Regions from separate parts of the Sulfurovum sp. TSL1 genome, predicted to be linked through region 3. Evidence: riboswitches for the same ligand, from Rfam matches in the RefSeq annotation. Region 3 holds a riboswitch; each other region holds the start of a gene.

Region 1 (6,389 bases), on a different contig from region 3:
ATGAAGGGGTATCACGAAAAAAGATGCTTTTTGAACTGGAGAACATCTCCTACTCGGTTCCGGGGAAAAAACTCATAGAACACTTTAGTACACGTATCCTTCAGAAAGACAAAATAGCCATTGTCGGTATCAACGGTGCAGGTAAGTCGACCCTACTCAAACTTATGCTTGGTCGGATCAAACCCCAGAGCGGTCTCATCAAGCAGGGAGACTTTTCCATAGGTTATTTTGACCAGCACAGAGAGATGCTTGACGATGAAAAAACACTCATTGAGACCTTCTGTCCCGACGGGGGAGACCATATAGAAGTACAGGGGGCCAATCTTCACGTCTACGGCTATCTAAAATCGTTTCTTTTCCCTAAAGAGTTCCTGGCTAAAAAAGTCGGTATGCTCTCTGGCGGAGAGAAAAATCGTGTGGCACTGGCATTGCTCCTGACTAAAAAAGTAGATTGTCTCATCCTCGATGAACCTACCAATGATCTCGATATCCAGACCATTAATATCCTGGAAGAAAAGCTCATCAACTTTCCTGGTGCCATACTCTTTGTCTCACATGACCGTTACTTCATAGACAAGATAGCCTCGAAACTCTTTATCTTTAAAGGAAATGGTGTGGTTGAAGAGTCTTATCAGACCTATACCGAGTACCTGGAGATAGAAAAAGAGATGAAAGAGCTTGATGCGCTCGAACAAGAGGTCAAAACATCTGCAAAAAAAGAGGTGCCGGTCGGTACCAAAAAACAGACAAAACTGAGCTATAAAGAACAAAGGGATTATGATACCTTACCCGATGAGATCGAAGCTCTGGAGCAACAGATAGCTGCGCTTAATGCCTGTTTACAGGATCCGGAGTGTTACCAGGAAAAAGGTTTGACTGCGCTGAGTGATGAACTGAGTGTACTTGAGAAGGTGTATGAAGAGAAAAGTGACAGATATCTGGAAGTTTTGGAAATTTTCGAGTCTCTTTAATTACCAGTAGACCATGACACTGCGTCTTCCCCAGTGCAGTGCTCTTCTTTTATCGAGTCCCATATAGATATCGATACGTTTTTGGTAGCGTTTATTCATTTTGTCGCGTACGGTGTAGTAACCTGGTAATCCGCCGATACGCACTTTGGTCCCATTGCGCATGCCATATTTTTTTATCATATCTCTAGAGACTGCAATGATCTTCATGCCTGGACGCAGACGGTTATTCCATGCTGCCAGGAAAGGTGTACGGTCTGTCTGACCTACATGTGACGTATACGCAGTTGCCGTGACACGAAGCCTTTTCTCTGTTTTTATATGCGCCAGTATATGAGGAAGCGGAAGCCTTATCATTTTACCTGCATGTATGATCGCACTGCGTTTGATCTTATTAAATTCCATCAAGTCTTCAGGTTCAAGATTGAACTTTTTGGCAATGGAAATGATCGTATCTCCCTCCCTGATAAAGTAATTGCCAGAAGAGACTGCATCGATCCTCTTTTGTTCAAAAGGGAGCTTTAGTTTCTGTCCGACACGCAAAGGAGAGCCGATCCTGATACCGTTCATTTTTGCAATCTCTTGTGTTTTTAACCCAAACTTCTTTGCGATCTTACTCAGAGCATCGCCCCTTACAACCCTGTACTTACCGTAAATAATTTGGGGTCTTTCTGGTACTTCAGGTACGATTGTTTCTAAAAGTTCTCTTTCTATGCGGGGAGGGGCTTCATAAGTCTCTATCTCTTCTATCTTATCATCGAGTAGGACTTGAGCGATGGGCTCTTCCATTGTATACTTTATGGGTGCTTTTTCACTTCCTTTAAAACGCACAGACTCTTGCACTTTTACATGCCGTTCTATCATATCCTCTACGGAAACCACTTTGAGAAAACGCTTTTTTTCAGGCACAGGTAACGTTTTTGCCCTGATCAATTTTTGTCTGTTCAGATCATACACGATCTCTTTGGCTTTAAGAAATTTTGCCCCGTAAGGGTTACACTCAGCGATACCGCCGGTGATAACCCTGCAATCTATCACTGACTTTGCAGTGGCTGTTTCCAAACATAAATAGGATAATAAAAAAAACCTCAAGTGATTTCTGGACATTACGTTATGCTAAACTATAAAAAGTTTAACATCTCTCCTTTAATGGATTCTTTTTCAACGATGACCGAATGGATGACAGGTTTCTCGAACAACCCATGTATCATAGGCGGTACGGATACATTTGCATGTGCACTCACCCATTTTAATGCTTCAACATCATCTTTGACTTCATGTCCCAGTGATTTTGAAACGGACGGGCTGAACTTGGTCCATTCCGCAGTCGAGTAAACCACTGTTTTAAGATCTTTTTCTCTCAAAGTTCTATACGCTCTGATACATGTGGCTGTATGCGGGTCCATAATATACCCTTTTTTTGCATATTCACCTACCACAGCTTCACACTCTTCATCATCTGAGAAAGAGGCATCAAAATCTTCACGTAGCAACGCAAGTTCATCTGCAGTCAGCTGATACTTGCCGTCTTTAGCCAATCCTTCCATCAGTTCTTTGGTACGTGCTGCACCGAATTTGTCAAACATAATACGTTCGACATTTGAACTTTTCAAAATATCCATAGCAGGTGATTCTGTCTGTATCAATGTACGTGTCGTAAGATCATAGGTACCCTTGGTGATCCAATCTGTCAGAATGTTATTGATATTGGATGAGATAAGGATCTTTTCTATCGGCAAACCTGCTTTTTTGGCATAATAGGCACCTAATGCATTACCGAAGTTACCGCTCGGAACAACCAGATAGATCTTTTCACCCATTTGAATGCTTTTTTTACGTACCAACTCCAGGTAGGAGTGGAGATGGTAAATGATCTGGAAGATGATACGTCCAAAGTTTACAGAATTCGCTGCTGAAAGTTTGATATGCCTCTCTTCCAATTCTGCCTTAAAGTCTTCAGAGGCGAGTAGATCTTTGAGCGTATTTTGCGTATCGTCAAAATTACCTTTCACACCGATCACTTTCAGATTTGAAGCATCTTCCGTGACCATTTGAAGTCTTTGCACATCGGATGTACCGCCATCAGGGTAAAGACATGCTACCTGTACACCTTCCTGATCTTTAAATGTCTCCAGAGTAGCAGGACCGGTATCTCCACTTGTTGCTGCCATGATAAGGTAATGTTCACCTCTTTTTTGTGCCAATTTACTTAACACATATCCGAAAGGTTGTAAGGCCATATCTTTAAAGGCTCTTGTAGGCCCATGATAGAGTTCAGAGACAAAGCAGTCCTCTTCGATCTGGGAAAGCGGTACAGGATTTGAAGGGTCATCAAAAGCGTCATATCTGTTCAATGCTTCTACCAGTACTTCTGTTTCAATATCTATACCAAATGTTTCTAAAAAGTCCAATGCCAGCGTTTTATAATGGCTGGAGAGATGTCCCTCTAAAAATTCTGTATCTAAAATTGGGAGTTCTTTGGGTACATATAGCCCACCAAAACTGGCACTTGGGCTGAGTATTGCTTCTGAAAATGGTACAGATGAAGGTTTCTGTCCGTCATTTCCCCGTGTCTCAATAAATTGCATCTATATTATCCTACTGTTTATATGAATGATAATTATAGCTAAATAAGCTAAGGGTTATAAGAAATTAGGGGGAATCCAGGTATGAAGTAAACTTAAGTATCTAGTATCTATTTGCCCTACGATAATAGGAGAAGAATGATTTAGGGAAAAGAATGTCAACTAATAAAATCATAGAGACAAACAAACACTAAAATACTCAGGTAATAGAAGAAATGAAACTTTCTAAAAGATAGAATGAGTTTATATCTCTATTGGTAGTCTGGCGATCTACGTGAGACCCATAACTTTCCGTATCCACCTCGCGATGAACTTGGCTTTTTCAATACAGTATAACCGTATGAGATAATTATAACACACTAACCTTTGAAAAATAACTTAAATTCTAAAAAAATTTAAAAAATTATTATTTTTTAGTGTTAAATGCATTTTTAACTGTTGCATTTTGTTACCGGTGATACTTCCATCGTACGACCTTAGAGTTCGATACAGGTCCCTACACCCGAACTGGTCAAAATCTCCAGGAGCAATGAGTGTTCTACCCGGCCATCGATGATGTGTGCTTTTTTTACTCCGCCACGCAATGCTTCGATACAGGCATCCACTTTAGGTACCATACCTCCGTGTATCGTTCCATCTGCTTTGAGGGCTTCCGTTTTTTCTATACTCAGATTGGTGATCAGTTGCATCTCTTTATCCAACACACCAGGCGTGTCTGTGAGGAAAAGTACTTTTCTTGCTTGCAGGGCTACGGCTATTTTGCTTGCTGCAAGATCCGCATTGATATTGAATCCGGGATGTCCCATCGTACTGCTTCCTGCGATAGGGGCGATCACAGGTATCGCACCGTCTTCAATGATGTTATTGACGATCTCGGGATTGACATGTTCGATAAGACCCGTATAACCGAACTTTTCAAAATCTTTCGGTATCCCCTTTAGAAAACCGCCATCTTTTCCAGAGATTCCAATCGCTTTGGACCCATGATTATCAAGCAAAGAGACGATCTCTTTGTTGATCTCACCGCTCAATACCATCTCTGCAATACGCATTACCTCTTTGGTTGTGACCCGCTGTCCATCTATGAATGTCGTATCTACCCCTAAATTGGCAAGCAGATCTGTAATACTTTTACCTCCGCCATGTACGATAATAGGTTTCATCCCTACAAGGTGCAAAAGTACAATATCCTGTGCAAACTGCTCTTTGAGCGCATCACTCGTTTGGGCAGACCCCCCATATTTAATGACTATTTTTTCATTGGAAAACTTTTTGATGAACGGTAAAGCATCAAGGAGCGTTTTTACAACATTAATATTATTTTTCATTCTGGATATCCCTTTATATATTCATCTACCTGAGTGAAGATAGTCTCTTGAATCTGTAATTTTAACTTCATTTCAGAGATAGGTAACTTAAAATCCTGCATTTTTACTGCATCTTTTTCTGTCACAAGAAGGCTCTGGGCCTCATGGTCAGAGAGGAGCATTTTGAGTTTTTCTTCCTCAAAATAGGCATGGTCTTCCAAATAGACTTTATGGACGACTCCTTCGGGCAAATAGGTATCAAGTCTATGCGGATTTGATATAGCCGTTACCAGTACCATTTGGGGTGTAAGATTCTCAAATGCCACTTTTCGATGAAATGCCTCTCCCTCTTTTGCCACAATATCTGCATACTTTTTACTAAACCAGAATTCCCTAAACGCACCTGAGGGGAAAGGAAGATAATTTTTGATCTGTTCAGGCTCAAGGATAATTTCAAACTTTTTGATCTCAACACGGTTGAATCCATCATCCAGGATGATACATTTGGCACCTTTCTCTTTAGCTAACTTGATGGCCAAAGCCCTGTCTTCACTGACTATCACACTTGCATGAGGAAGTGACAGTGCCATCAGCATAGGTTCATCTCCGCTCTGTGTCACATCGACAAGTATCTTCCCCTCAGTGCTGACCTCCACCAGCCCTTTGCTTCTGCGGCCATACCCCCGAGAGATGATCACCGCACCTTCAAGCCCTGAAGCAAGTGCTATGACAAAAGGTGTTTTTCCGCTCCCCCCAACGATAAGATTCCCCACAGAGATGATGGGGATGCCGAACTCTTGTGGGGAAATGACCATTCTGCGCAGAGACATGATGCCCCCATAGATAATAGACAGAGGAAACAGAAGCAGGATAAGAGGGTAATGATACCATCTTGGTGCAAAGAACATGGCTTCAAGAAATGCTCTCAAGAGCACTCCTTCGCACCCAGTTTTTTGATCTCAGCACAGGAGAACCCTGCCTCTTTTCTTGCTTGCACATTGACATAGGGACGGTGTTTCGAGAGCAATTTATAACGTTCAAGTATCTCAAAATAGACCTCTTCTTCGCTCCCTTCTTTCTTTCCTGCTTCTTTACAAAGATATTTAAACCATTTATCACCCTTATAGACATGGTCTATCTCTTCATCATAAATGAGTTGCAGCGCATCTATCAGTTTTTTCACATTGGGGTTTTTACGCTTGTTGTCCAGTTTTTTAATGATCTGGGGACTGACATCCAGACCTGATGCTTCATAGTAACGCGGAATGATCGCCATGCGGTCCAAAATATTCTCTGCACTATGCTCTGCCGCATCAAACAGTCCACAGTGTACAGGAAAATCCCCATAGGTATATCCAAGTTCTTCCAACAGACGCTGCAGCATTTGAAAGTGCCGTATCTCGTCACTGGCTACTTCAAGCCAATCCACTTTATAGTCGCTGGGCATCTGAGGATAACGATAGACCGCATCCAATGCCAGATCGATGGCAGAATACTCTATATGTGCAATGGCATGTACCAATGTAGCC
Region 2 (6,389 bases), 630 kb from region 3:
GATTGATATAGGCATCAATGAAACTTTGAGGCTCCATATCATAAAGCTCCATCGTGATATAGAGCATATTGTCTCCATTTTCATCTGCACCGGCAAGAGACCTTCTGTACCCTACAACGGTAGAAGTGGATTTAAGTGCGTAGGTCTCTTTTTTTGAAAGTACATACTTTTCCAACTCTTTGGCTATCTTATCTGTCTCTTCAATGGTCGTATCCATATTGCTTTTCCCTGTAATATAGAGATAGTTACCATCAAAACCAGGGAAAAACTGAAAATTGAGCATCTTGATCGTGAGTACGGTCAAAATAGGTATTACTATGACAAAAGTAAATAAAAAGATATATTTAAAACGGATCACAAGATGCAGTAACGCTTCATACTTTTCCTGCAGGGGTTCCCAATTGATAAAGTTCTTCTGCTTTTTGAGAAACTCGTCCGCATGTAAGGGTAGAAAGAAAAAACTTTCAAGAAGAGATCCCAAAAGGATCATGATCACGGTAATAGGAATAAGAATAATGAAGTTTTTGATCTCTCCGGTGAGCATGAACAGAGGAAGAAAAGCAGCGATGGTTGTCAATGTTGCCAAAGTTACAGGTAATACCATCTCTTTGAGTCCTTGATAGACAGCCTCTTTTCTCTCCATACCCTCATTGAGATGACGCTGGATGTTCTCAGAAACAACGATCGCATCATCTACCACGATACCGATGACGATCAGCCCTCCAAGCAGGGAAACAATATTGATAGAGTACCCCGTAAAGTAAAGGAACATGATCCCTATGGCAAAAGAGATAGGGATACCCATCGCCACAATAGATGCGATACGCACATTGATCAGCAATGCCATAGAGAGGAATACCAGAACCAGTCCAAACATCAGGTTGGATATGACCGTATTGAGCCGGTCTTCGACGGGTTTTGAGCTGTCCTGGTAAAAATCAAAATAGACATCCGGGAACTCTTTGGAGAGTTGTTCTTTGGCATAGGTTTGCAGGTCTCTGGAAATATGTATCGCATTTCCCTCAGGCCCTTTTGAGATGACCAAGGTAATGTTGTTCCGTCCATTAAACGTCGAAAGTGTTGTATCTTGAGGGTAAGTGATGTCGACCTGGGCAACATCACCGAGCCTCACCTGCTTCTCTCCTATTTTAATCAGTGCTGATTCCCACTCTTCTTTGTTGTCTTTACCGTGTACTGTAGAGAGGAAAATATAATTGCCACTTTGCTTGATATCCCCTATGGGATAGATATAAGAGGTTTTTGAGATGGCATCGATCAGCGTAGCCGGGTCCAAACCATAGGCTCTTACAGCCTCTTCATTGATCTGTACGGAAACCTCCTGATCTGCATCACCGTAGATCTGTACTTCACTGACATAAGGATTTCTGGCAATTTTGGATTTTACCTCTTTGGCCGTTTCTATCAATTGGCCTTTGGTCATATGCTCAGAGGAGAGAGAAAGTCTGATAAGCGGCCGGTTGTGCATCAGCAGCTCTGCCGTTGGTTCGGTCATATCCGAAGGAAGATATTGTCGGCTGCGTGCGATGGCATCTTTGGCTTTATTGAGAGCATCTATTTTGTCTGCGCCATCATTGAGATCAAGAACGATAGAAAAAGTACCTGATTTGATCACGGTCTCGATCTTCTCTATCCCCTGTATGTTGCCCAGTTCATCTTCGATATCACGCACTGCCATTTTATCAAGATTGTCAGCACTGGCACCTGCATAAGCACCCCTGATCGCGATCTTATCCAAGGCGATTTCAGGGAAAAGTTCTTTGGGGATATTGTAATAAGAGTTTATGCCTAAAAAAAGGATAAAAATGAGCAATACATAATTAAGACTTTTATTCTCTATAAAATAGTTAATGATCCTCATCATGGTGTATCCTTATTGAACGTCTTAAATTATTGGTTTGTTATGTAACTTATAGTGATATCAACAAAAAATACTACAGTTTCTTTAAAAATGCCGAAATGATAAAGATCATTGTCCCGTTCACACGACCTTGTATATGGGTAGGGTCACCCGGTACCATGCGGATATTTTTCACAGTCGTTCCCTGCTTAGCGGTAAAACCTGCACCTTTTACCGGAAGGTCTTTGATGATGCTCACAGAATCACCCTCTTGCAAGATCGTACCATTGGCATCACGTGTAGGTTCTTGTGCTTCAGTGGCTAAACCTTCCTCTGCCCATGCTTTTACATCCTCCTCAAGATACATCATGTCAAGCTGGTCCTGTGCACCCAGTTGAGTCAAAAGTCTGAATGCCACGACCTGTACTGCAGGCTCAGTACTCCACATACTGTCATGCAGACAGTTCCAATGTTTTTCATCCTTTGTCGGATCATCTATGGAGGCTGCACAGGTACTACAGATCACAATAGCCTCATCTTTTGGTGCCACTACGTAAGCCGTAAGTCCCTCTTCAGAACCGCACAACTCACATTTCCCTCCGCTTCTATCCATCAATACTCTATCTATGCTCATTTTTTTCCTTTGCTCTATCAGTATCGACATTTTACTCTATTTGTTTTAATGTAGCCCATAAAAGCACTACTATACACGGTCTAAATCATTTCAACCCCGATCTTTACTGACAAACTATATGGTTTTATTTGACATCTTCTCTACTGAATGATTTCAATCACAAATTAAAATGATCACTTATAACTCTTTTTAAATCTTTACTGAGTATAATCCATGAAGGTAAAAAGATTGAAAAGCTAAACTTGTTGTGAAACAAGGGCAGAAAGTCATGGGTCTTTATAAAAAAGATCGCCAGACTACACAATAGAATATACCTATGGACTATTCTACGTAATTCTATCTACACTTTATGCTTCAATACTTTTAAAGAATAATAAAGGGGTCTTCTATGAATCATAGTCTCAGAAATACCATCAAACCTATATCTCAATCCTCTTTATTGATACTCATACCACGAACACTTTATCGTAGCAGAAGCTGCTAAAAGGATTAACATGAAGATATTGAAAAACAAATTAATACTCACTCTGCTTATACTTATCCTTATAGGGATATCAGGAGTGACATCGTATTATACCTATCTCTCTTATCAAAGATATGCAACGGCACAGAACAGTGCGGAGGTTTCTTCGTTTGTAAAACATTTTGAGTCAGTTATGAAACATATGATAGAGGAAAGAGTACAGAGTGCTACCTACCTGGTCACACAGAACAAAGAAGACTTAAAAAAACTCAAAGAGTCAAGGTTGAAGACCGATCAATATCTATTGGAGTTTGATGCATTTACCAAACAGGACGATCAGTTTACACGCTATCGTACCTATATCAAGCAGGCTACTGAAGCGTTAGAACTGGTGCGTCGAGATGTAGATGATTTACATGATAACGCTAGCGAGATCTACCATGATAAGGTCTTTAATCCATTGTTCCAGATAGTGCAGGAAGTTACTGCTGCAGAAAGGTCTGAGGAAAAGAAAAGTTATCTGATGATGTACCAAAAGTATACGGCACTGAAGGAGAACACTGTACAGGAACATATACTGATCTCTTCTATCTTACTTGGATCCAGAAGCATAAGTGATAAAGAGAGAGAATTTTGGGAGCAATTGATACACAAAGATACCTTACCCCAGTTTTATACCCTTGCAGACAGTGCCGTAGCCTTAAAACTCAGCGAACTGCTTTCTGTGGAAAAGTTCAACACTATCATGTCTGAAGCACGCGACATGATCTCCTATGAATCAAGATCAGGAAGATACTCAGTCTCCCCTCTTGGTTGGTCAAACCAGATAGATATAAAAATGGATTATTTCAACAAAGTACAATCCCTACTGCGTCATCAGATCCAAGCGATCAATAAAGAAACCGTCACGCAACACGGAGAGATTCTGGCATGGTATGGAGGGGCAACAGTTATCTTATTGCTTGTACTGCTTAAACTTTTCAGTTTAGTTTCCAAGATAGAAAATGATACACAGATCTCCGAGGAGACCTTAAGAGATATCAAACTGGTACTGAATGAAAACCAACAAAATGAGCTTCATAGATTGATCCGTAACGGTAAGGTGGATCATATCTATCGTTTTTTGCTCAAGACCATTAAAGACGGGAATCAGACCAAAGACCTCTTTCTTGCCAGTATGTCCCATGAGATACGTACCCCTCTCAACGGTATTCTTGGATTTACACAATTACTCAAAGAGACAGATGTTTCAGAGGAACAAGCTGAATTTATTTCAGTGATAGAGAAGAGTTCCGACAATCTTCTGACCATCGTCAATGATATTCTTGATCTCTCCAAGATCAAAGCACAGAAAATAGAACTCGAAGCCATAGAATTCGATCCGGTAGATACCTTTGAATCAGCGGTTGAATCCTATGCGGCCAAAGCGGCTGAAAACCATATTGACTTTAACATCTTTTTGGATCCGACACTGCCTACACTGCTGATAGGGGATCCTACGAAGATCTCTCAGGTCATCGTGAACCTTGTCAGTAATGCCATTAAATTCACTTCTACAAACGGTGAAGTAAGTGTATCGATCAAAAAGCTCTTTGAGGATGAGGATAAAGTAAACGTCAATTTTGAAGTGTCTGATACAGGTATCGGTCTTACCAAGGAGCAACAGGGAAAAATATTTGAGGCATTTTCACAAGCAGATGTCAGTACAAGCAGACAGTACGGAGGTACGGGTCTGGGACTCTCTATATCAGGTAAATTCATAGACCATATGGGAGGGAAACTGAGCATTCGAAGTGTCAAAGATGAAGGCTCTACCTTCTATTTCACCCTGACACTGAAAAAACCTAAGAGCGCGGTACAAAGAGAAGTAGAGGATATGAGTGCCTGCACCGTTGGTATTCTTAATTCACATCTCGATACAGAGTACTATATCAATAAAAACCTTGAAACCTATATCGCTTACACCGGAGCCACTATCAAGCGTTATACCGATGAATCACTCTTGGCATTAAAAGGTACCTCTCAACTCCCTGATATTCTTTTTATTGACCATAAATTCCGTCAGAGAGATGACGAACTTCAACCGTTCCTTGACCTTGATACAAAGATCATTGTGATATCCACAGGAGACCAGAAAAAAAATCTCAAGCGATACACATCACGAATAGATAAGATACTCTATAAGCCTGTGAACTTTACAAAAACACTTCGAATGCTGAATGATAAAGAGGATAGTTCAGAGAAGAAAGAGAATCTTGCCTTTAAAAATGTACATGTGCTGGTTGCAGAAGATAATAAGATCAACCAAAAGCTGATACTCAATGTACTCGGTCGACTCGGTATAGAGGTCACCATCGCGAATAATGGACAAGAGGCACTTGAACAGCGTATGAAAAATGAGTATGACTTGATATTCATGGATATCGAAATGCCTGTCATGGGTGGTATGGAAGCAACAGGTCAGATCATCAGCTATGAAAGGAAAAACCATAAAGCACATATTCCGATCGTTGCATTGACTGCCAATGCACTTGCGGGAGATAGAGAAAAATATATGAGTGCCGGTATGGATAGTTACCTTTCAAAACCTATAGACCTTGAAGCTTTGAACCATCTCTTTCAAACCTATTTTGAGGAGAGGATCATCCGGGGAGCTGCATAAGAACAACTTGCTCCTCCCTATGCATGATAGGTGCAGTAGAACCCTGCGCATCGTCCATACTGATCATATCTCACTTATTTTTATCTTCCTAACATCACATCATTTGCTTTTATCATAGCCGTCACGACACTGCCTTCATGAATTTCCATCCCTTCCAAAACACTTACAGGCATCACTGAAACGATACTGTCATGATTGCCTATATCCATGACTACCTTGGCATTTTCTATATCTTTGTCTATGGTTGTGACCGTACCTTTCAGTCTATTTTCTGCTCGCTTTGCATCGTTGTCCCGTGAGAGTAGTACTGTACTGGATTTAAATATCGCTGTAACCGTTTGATGCTTTTCAATCTGCAAGTTCTCTACTGCTTCTTTGGTAATGACAGATACCAGTTCTTGCCCACTTTTCATCTTTAGGCGTATTTTTGCATTCACATTTTCAGATTCCACAGACACAACCTCAGCTTGTATTTGATTGCGTGCAGAGATTTGCAGGGCAAGTCTTTCAATGGTCTCAAATGCACCGCTTTGGATATCTGTTGCCTCTGATAACCTTTTTAAAAAACGATCATGTTCTTCTTTAAGCAGTGCATAATTTGATAAAAGCCTTTTGCCATAGGCAGTAATGGTCGTACCGCCACCATCTTTTCCGCCTGTCTCTCTACAGACGATCGGCTGCGGGGAAAGAGAGTTCATCGTATCCACTGCTTCCCATGCACTTTTATAACTCATCGGTACAGCCTTCGCCGCTTTAGAGATCGAGCCATACT
Region 3 (6,389 bases):
TGAATTTATTACTGTATTTGATGAAAAAGGTATCCTCAACGAATACTGCGGTGAGTTTGCCGGGATGGAGAGACTTGAAGCAAGAAAACCGATCGTGGAAAAACTGCAAGCAGAAGGTTACATCGTCAAGATCGAAGATCACGTTCACCAGGTTGGCCACTGTTACAGATGTAAGAATATCGTAGAACCGTATATTTCAAAACAGTGGTTCGTACGCAGTGAGGTAGCGAAAAAGTCTATTGAAAAGACCTATGCAGGTGAAGCACAGTTCCACCCTCCTCATTGGCTTAACTCCTACAGAGCATGGATGGACGAACTGAGAGACTGGTGTATCTCAAGACAGCTCTGGTGGGGGCATCGTATCCCTGTCTTCTACTGTGATACATGTGATCATCAATGGGCTGACAAACATGAGAACCCTGAAGCGTGTCCTCACTGTGCGAGTAAGGAGATACACCAGGATCCTGATGTACTCGATACCTGGTTCTCTTCTGCACTTTGGGCATTCTCACCACTAGGCTGGGGGAACAACGGTAAAATGGAAGGAACATACAACGACAGTGACCTGGCTGACTTCTACCCGAATTCACTGCTGATCACAGGATTTGACATCATGTTCTTCTGGGTTGCACGTATGATGATGATGGGTGAACATTTCAGAGGCGAGTTACCGTTCAAAGATATCTATATGCATGCGCTTGTTCGTGATGAACATGGTGCTAAGATGAGTAAGTCCAAGGGTAATGTTATTGACCCGCTTGATATGGTCGAAGAACACTCTGCCGATATCATCAGATTTACACTGGCATTCCTTGCTGTTCAGGGACGTGACATCAAACTTGGTGCAAAGAACCTCGAACAGTTTAGAAACTTTACCAATAAGCTCTACAATGCATCTAACTTCCTTCAGATGAATGTAGATACATTTGCTGACCTCAAAGATATAGAGATCAAGACACCGCTTGGTAAATACATGCAAACCCGTCTGGCAAAAGCTGTTGAGGAAGTACGTGAAACGCTTGAAGCCTATAAGTTCAATGAAGCTGCAACTGCACTCTACCGCTTTGTATGGAACGAGTTTTGTGACTGGGGTATCGAATACTCCAAAGCAAGCAAAGAGTCTATCGCAGAACTTGGTGCGGTCTTCAAAGAGACACTGAAAATGGTTTCTCCATTTATGCCATTTATCTCTGAACATCTCTACCATAAACTCTCAGGTACCCAACTGGAAAGCGGGAACTCGGTCATGGTAATGAACTTCCCTAAAGAAGTTAAACAGGATGCTGATTCTGAAGCAACCTTTGCCATTATCGAAGAAGCCATCACCGCGATAAGAAGAGCCAAGGTCATCATAGATATGGGTAACTCTAAGATCGCAAAGGCATACGTCAAACTTGGTACAAATATCGATACGGATGTAGCAAAACCGTTTATACAGAAACTGGCAAAAGTAGAAGAGATCGAATTTGTAGATGCAAAAGTAGAAAACGCCGTTACAGATGTATCTGACAACCTTGAAGTCTATATCCCGACTGAAGAGATTGACCTAAGTGCGATCATCGGTAAACTTAGCAAACAAAAAGAGAAGCTGGAAAAAGAGATACAAAAACTCAGTGGTATGCTGAACAACGAAAAGTTCGTTGCCAATGCACCTGAACATGTCATTACAGAAAACAAAAAAGCTTTGGAAGATGCAGAAGTCAAAATGGAAAAAGTTCAAACTGAACTTGAAGGGTTCGGTGTATAATGACCCCTCTAGCACAAGAAGCATACAACGCATTACTCGCAAAAGAATACGACAAAGCTCTTGAACTCTACACTGCTCTGGAAAAACAAAAGGACCCCGTTTCCTACTATTATCTGGGTTATCTCTGCTTCAGGGGACTTGGAGTGAATCAGGATACGAAAAAAGCTTTTGACTACTATCTGGAATCTGCAACCAGAGAAGTGCCATTGGCACAGTTTGAAGTGGCATTGATGCTGGAAAATGGTGAAGGTTGTGAGAAAAATGAATCAGAAGCAGCCTTCTGGTACGAAGAAGCAGCAAAAAGAGGCAACATAGACGCCTTTAACAATTTGGGTGCCATGTTCAAAGAAGGCCGTGGTGTACACCAGGACTACAAAAAAGCATTTATACTCTTCTCTAAAGCAGCGCAGGCAGGTAATGCAAAAGCCCAGTTTAACCTAGGCGCACTTTATGATATGGGATTGGGCTGTGAAGAAGACAAAGAAAAAGCCATAGAATGGTGTAGAAAAGCAGCGTATCAAGGCCATCAGATGGCACAAGGTATTATCAAACGTATGCAGCAAGACGGACAGATCGTTTTTTAAAATACATTTTGAGAATTCTTTTAAGTAGCACCAACGATAGAGATCCATAATGGAACCTCTATCTGCAAAGCCACATACACTGTATGTATCTTTGCATATTTAACTAATGATTTTAGTTTGACGTATTGATATCAACAAGTGTTGATTGTCCATTAAGTACTTCAACATTGTCTTCTTGATCAACAACAGAAGCAAATACATCACCTACAAAAAGTGCCGTAATAAGGCTATAGTTACCTTCACCAAGGTATGACAACGTAAAGTTACCATCACTCATATTGACATCGCTGCTGCTTACAGAATTCTGGAAATTGATTCCATCTGCATTTCCATCTTCTTCACTGACATCATACTCGCCAGATCTGTAACTGTAAACCACTAAAGAATCTGAAGTCGTATTATAGTCAGCTATATCTACTACAGTCCCATTGATCATACCTGAAAGTTCAGTTACCACTAATCTGATAACAGGTTTTAAAATATAATCTCCGTTTCCTTGCACAACGATTGATTTATGAATATTGAAATCTGCAGTTACTGCAATTTTTGCATCAGCAGTGATATCAAATGCACCTTTTCCTTTATATCCACTTTGTGCTCCGCTTGGAACAAATAATGGTACTGAGGTACCATCTGCATAGGTTACATTACAATCCGGATTAGCTTTAACTTCTGATATTTTTGAAGGTGCAGCCAGTTTGAAACGAATTTCAGAATAATGTCCTGCTGGTAGTATCATATCCCCTAGGTGAAGTGATTTACCATTTTGAAGATCAAGTAGGTTGAATGTTTGAGGTACAAAATCATCAGCAGTAATCCAGTTTCCATCATGATTATATTCAATACCGATAACGGCAATATTGACTTCCGTCACATCAGGACCTAATTGAGGTGGTGCATCTGTCATACTGAGTGATAGAGTACCAGTTGGAGTAGAAGATGTAGTATCTCCACCACATCCAGAGATGAGTGTCATAAGTGTGAACGATACGATAATACCGATCAGCGTGTGAAATCTTTTCATAAATATCCTTGTGTAATTGGATGTTGCAGTTGCACAAAAGAAGTAAATTCATTTTGGCAGCCTGGCGATCTTCCCATTGAAGACCCATGGCTTTCCGTCCTTGCTTCACAACAAGTTTGGCACAACAAAATAAGTTTGAATTAAATAATATTTGGAGCTAAGACCCATGGCTTTCCGTCCTTGCTTCACAACAAGTTTGGCACAACAAACAATATTTAAAAAATCTCTTTACTATAAACAGAAGTATTATATAGAATCAAAAATTAGATACATCTTTAATGATCCAATATATGAAAGGGAGATAAAAATCTAAGAACTTACATCACTATTTTAAAAAACGTTCAGTAAACTCTTCTATATCAATGGCTTTGCAAAAATGATATCCCTGATACCTGAGTTTTGGATCTAACTCTCTAAGAAGCTCTTGCTGCTGTACATTTTCAATACCTTCGATAACGATGTTGTAGTCAAATTGTCTTCCTATGTCCAAAATACTTGAAATAAGATGTACCTCTTTAGGAATGGATTCTATATTTTTTATAAATTCCTTATCTATTTTCAATGTATGGAAAGAAAGCTTCTTCAGATAAGATAGAGAAGAGTAGCCTATACCAAAATCATCAATGGCACATCTCACTCCCTGTCTGCGTAATTCATTAATTACATCTTCTGTATTATCAAAATTATCGATGAGTGACCGTTCTGTGATCTCTATCATGATATCTTGAGTCTCTAGACCATACTCTCTTAACTTTTTAAGGAATTCACTAGCAAAATCAGTTTCTACAAATTGCTGTGCATTCACATTGATCGAAATATACTCAAGCTTCCACCTATTCTCTTTTTTCCACTGAGAGATATGTTGACATACATTGTCAAGAACCCACCATGTAATGTGTGAAAGCAAACCTGCTTTAATGGCCAATGGTATAAAATCCTGTGGTGACAGGAACCCTCTATCCGGATGTTCCCAACGTATAAGTGCCTCAGCAGAACTCACTACATCTCCATCTATGGAAACTACAGGTTGATACATAAGACCCAACTGATCTTTTTTGACTGCATAGGCCAGATCATGCTGAAGTATAAATAGCTCTTTTTGTTGTTTATCTAACGATGGATCATAATATGCAACATGTCCATTATCATTCTTTGCCTGATACATAGAGAGATCAGCATGTCTAATGATCTCGTTGATATTTGTATAAGCCGGTTCCATAAGAACGATACCTATACTTGATTTAATATGTAAATGCATTTCTTGTATGATAAATGGTTCCAAGAACAGATCCTGTATCTCTCTGGAAAACGCTTCAGCTTCTTTATATGCCATATGTTTGTCTTCTGATACATGTGGAATGATAATGATAAATTCATCTCCCCCCAGTCTGCTTACCATACGATCTTCTCCTAAAAGATCTGTCAAACGTTTTGAAACAACAAGCAGCACATCATCTCCAACTTGATGTCCCAAAGAATCATTAATACTTTTAAACTGATTCAGGTCAAGATAAAAAAGTATGGAAAAATATGTTTGATGTTTTGCACTCGTTACAAGCTTCTCCATATAGTTTCGAAAACCTCTACGATTAAACAAACCGGTCAGCACATCATGCTGTACCATATATTCAAGCTCTGTTAAGGCGGCATGTTCGTTCGTTTTATCCTCTATGATGCCTACACCGCCCAAAATATTATTATCCAGGTCAGTAAAAGAGAACACTTTAGCATCGATCCAAAACGACTTATTCTTGAGAGATACATAAGGACCTTCATAAGACTCTGTACCCTCTATAATGGCATTTTCTAATACTTTTACTATATCCTTGTCCGGAAGTATATGAAGATCCATTCCTATCATCTCATCTTTTTCATACTCTAATAGTTTATTTAACTGTTCATTGCACTCCAGGACCTTTAGATCTTTATTATAGGTAAAGATACCTAGCGGTGCATTTTTAAATAGACTGTTTAAAAGCATATGTTCTGACTGCAACATATTAAAAGCATTCTTCTGTCGATACATATTATAGATATTGGTCACTTGTGCAATAAAATACAAGATCAATGAAATGGTAAGTATGATATGCAAAGGTGTATCATAAAGAAATGCCATGGTATAAATAAGAGGTAATAAAAGAATAGCTGAATATATGATGTTGAGCCGTGCATCTACCGCTAAAGAGAGTGTAGAACACAAAGAGAGGCCTACAAGTACCGCAACGATATAAAGTTGATAGTAGTGATCCACTTGATGGATAAAAACAAAACCTAATGTTGAGAAAATAAGTGCGGTCAATATAGTAGTAAAGGCAAACTTTTTATACCAGAATGCCATGGAGTATTTTTTAGGGTTTTTTCTAAACATATAGGCAGAATAAAGCCTATATCCTGTTAGGAGCATCAAACCCAGTGCCCACACTAAAATACTGCCACTAAGTTCCGGATATAAGGCCACAGTGACTAAAATAGCTAACAGAACAACAACCAGGAGTGCCCTGGTTGAAAGTGTATAAAGTGCAATGACCAAAGAGTCATCCACCGTTTGAAGCTCTTTTATTTTCGAGAATAATCTTTGTAAATTCATATAGAATTGTAGCATGAAACACTAACAACTTGAATAGTTTTTATACTATTTTAAAATTCATTCCCTGTTTTAATAATATCCAGCCCAAAACGTGCCCTTAACGCATGTATATTTTGATGTAATGTTTTTTCTTTGCTGTCCTCATGAAAATCTATCAGTGAAAGTGTTTTTAGGTTAAGTGATGCAAAGTTTGAAACGTTCAGTGTCAGTTTGACAGCCCCTTTATTGGCCAGGGCTATCTCTTTATACATCTCTGAAAGCATGGACTTAAAAAGTGTTTCAGAAAATACTCTGTCCACGGTCATAGTCTTTTTTACTCTGGTACCATACTCATATCCTATTCTCAGATAATAGCTTGTAGGATTCACCTCCATGGCCATAACCATATAGATGATATGCCTTGCCATGATCATAATACGTCTCTTTATCTCATCACTCTCATGTATC

The links. A riboswitch is a leader RNA that binds a small molecule or an ion and turns the genes downstream of it on or off. The one in region 3 is predicted to bind cyclic di-GMP.
Region 1: it holds a riboswitch for cyclic di-GMP, as region 3 does, so the genes downstream of both, thrC (threonine synthase) here and LDM98_RS03480 (DUF4382 domain-containing protein) in region 3, are expected to answer to the same signal.
Region 2: it holds a riboswitch for cyclic di-GMP, as region 3 does, so the genes downstream of both, LDM98_RS00280 (ATP-binding protein) here and LDM98_RS03480 (DUF4382 domain-containing protein) in region 3, are expected to answer to the same signal.

What each region holds. Positions count from the first base shown of each region.
Region 1 is NZ_BPFI01000004.1:60,212-66,600, reverse strand. It holds gene abc-f (ribosomal protection-like ABC-F family protein) at 1-971, shown strand, start outside; gene LDM98_RS11455 (LysM peptidoglycan-binding domain-containing protein) at 972-2,030, opposite strand; gene thrC (threonine synthase) at 2,090-3,556, opposite strand; cyclic di-GMP riboswitch class I at 3,807-3,881, opposite strand; gene argB (acetylglutamate kinase) at 4,030-4,881, opposite strand; gene LDM98_RS11440 (tetraacyldisaccharide 4'-kinase) at 4,878-5,795, opposite strand; gene LDM98_RS11435 (ferritin-like domain-containing protein) at 5,786-6,389, opposite strand, start outside.
Region 2 is NZ_BPFI01000001.1:53,816-60,204, reverse strand. It holds gene LDM98_RS00290 (efflux RND transporter permease subunit) at 1-1,882, opposite strand, end outside; gene LDM98_RS00285 (alkylphosphonate utilization protein) at 1,953-2,492, opposite strand; cyclic di-GMP riboswitch class I at 2,718-2,796, shown strand; gene LDM98_RS00280 (ATP-binding protein) at 2,987-5,617, shown strand; gene LDM98_RS00275 (TOBE domain-containing protein) at 5,698-6,389, opposite strand, start outside.
Region 3 is NZ_BPFI01000001.1:682,045-688,433, forward strand. It holds gene LDM98_RS03470 (valine--tRNA ligase) at 1-1,747, shown strand, start outside; gene LDM98_RS03475 (tetratricopeptide repeat protein) at 1,747-2,331, shown strand; gene LDM98_RS03480 (DUF4382 domain-containing protein) at 2,444-3,355, opposite strand; cyclic di-GMP riboswitch class I at 3,408-3,486, opposite strand; gene LDM98_RS03485 (EAL domain-containing protein) at 3,681-5,942, opposite strand; gene LDM98_RS03490 (DNA polymerase IV) at 5,993-6,389, opposite strand, start outside.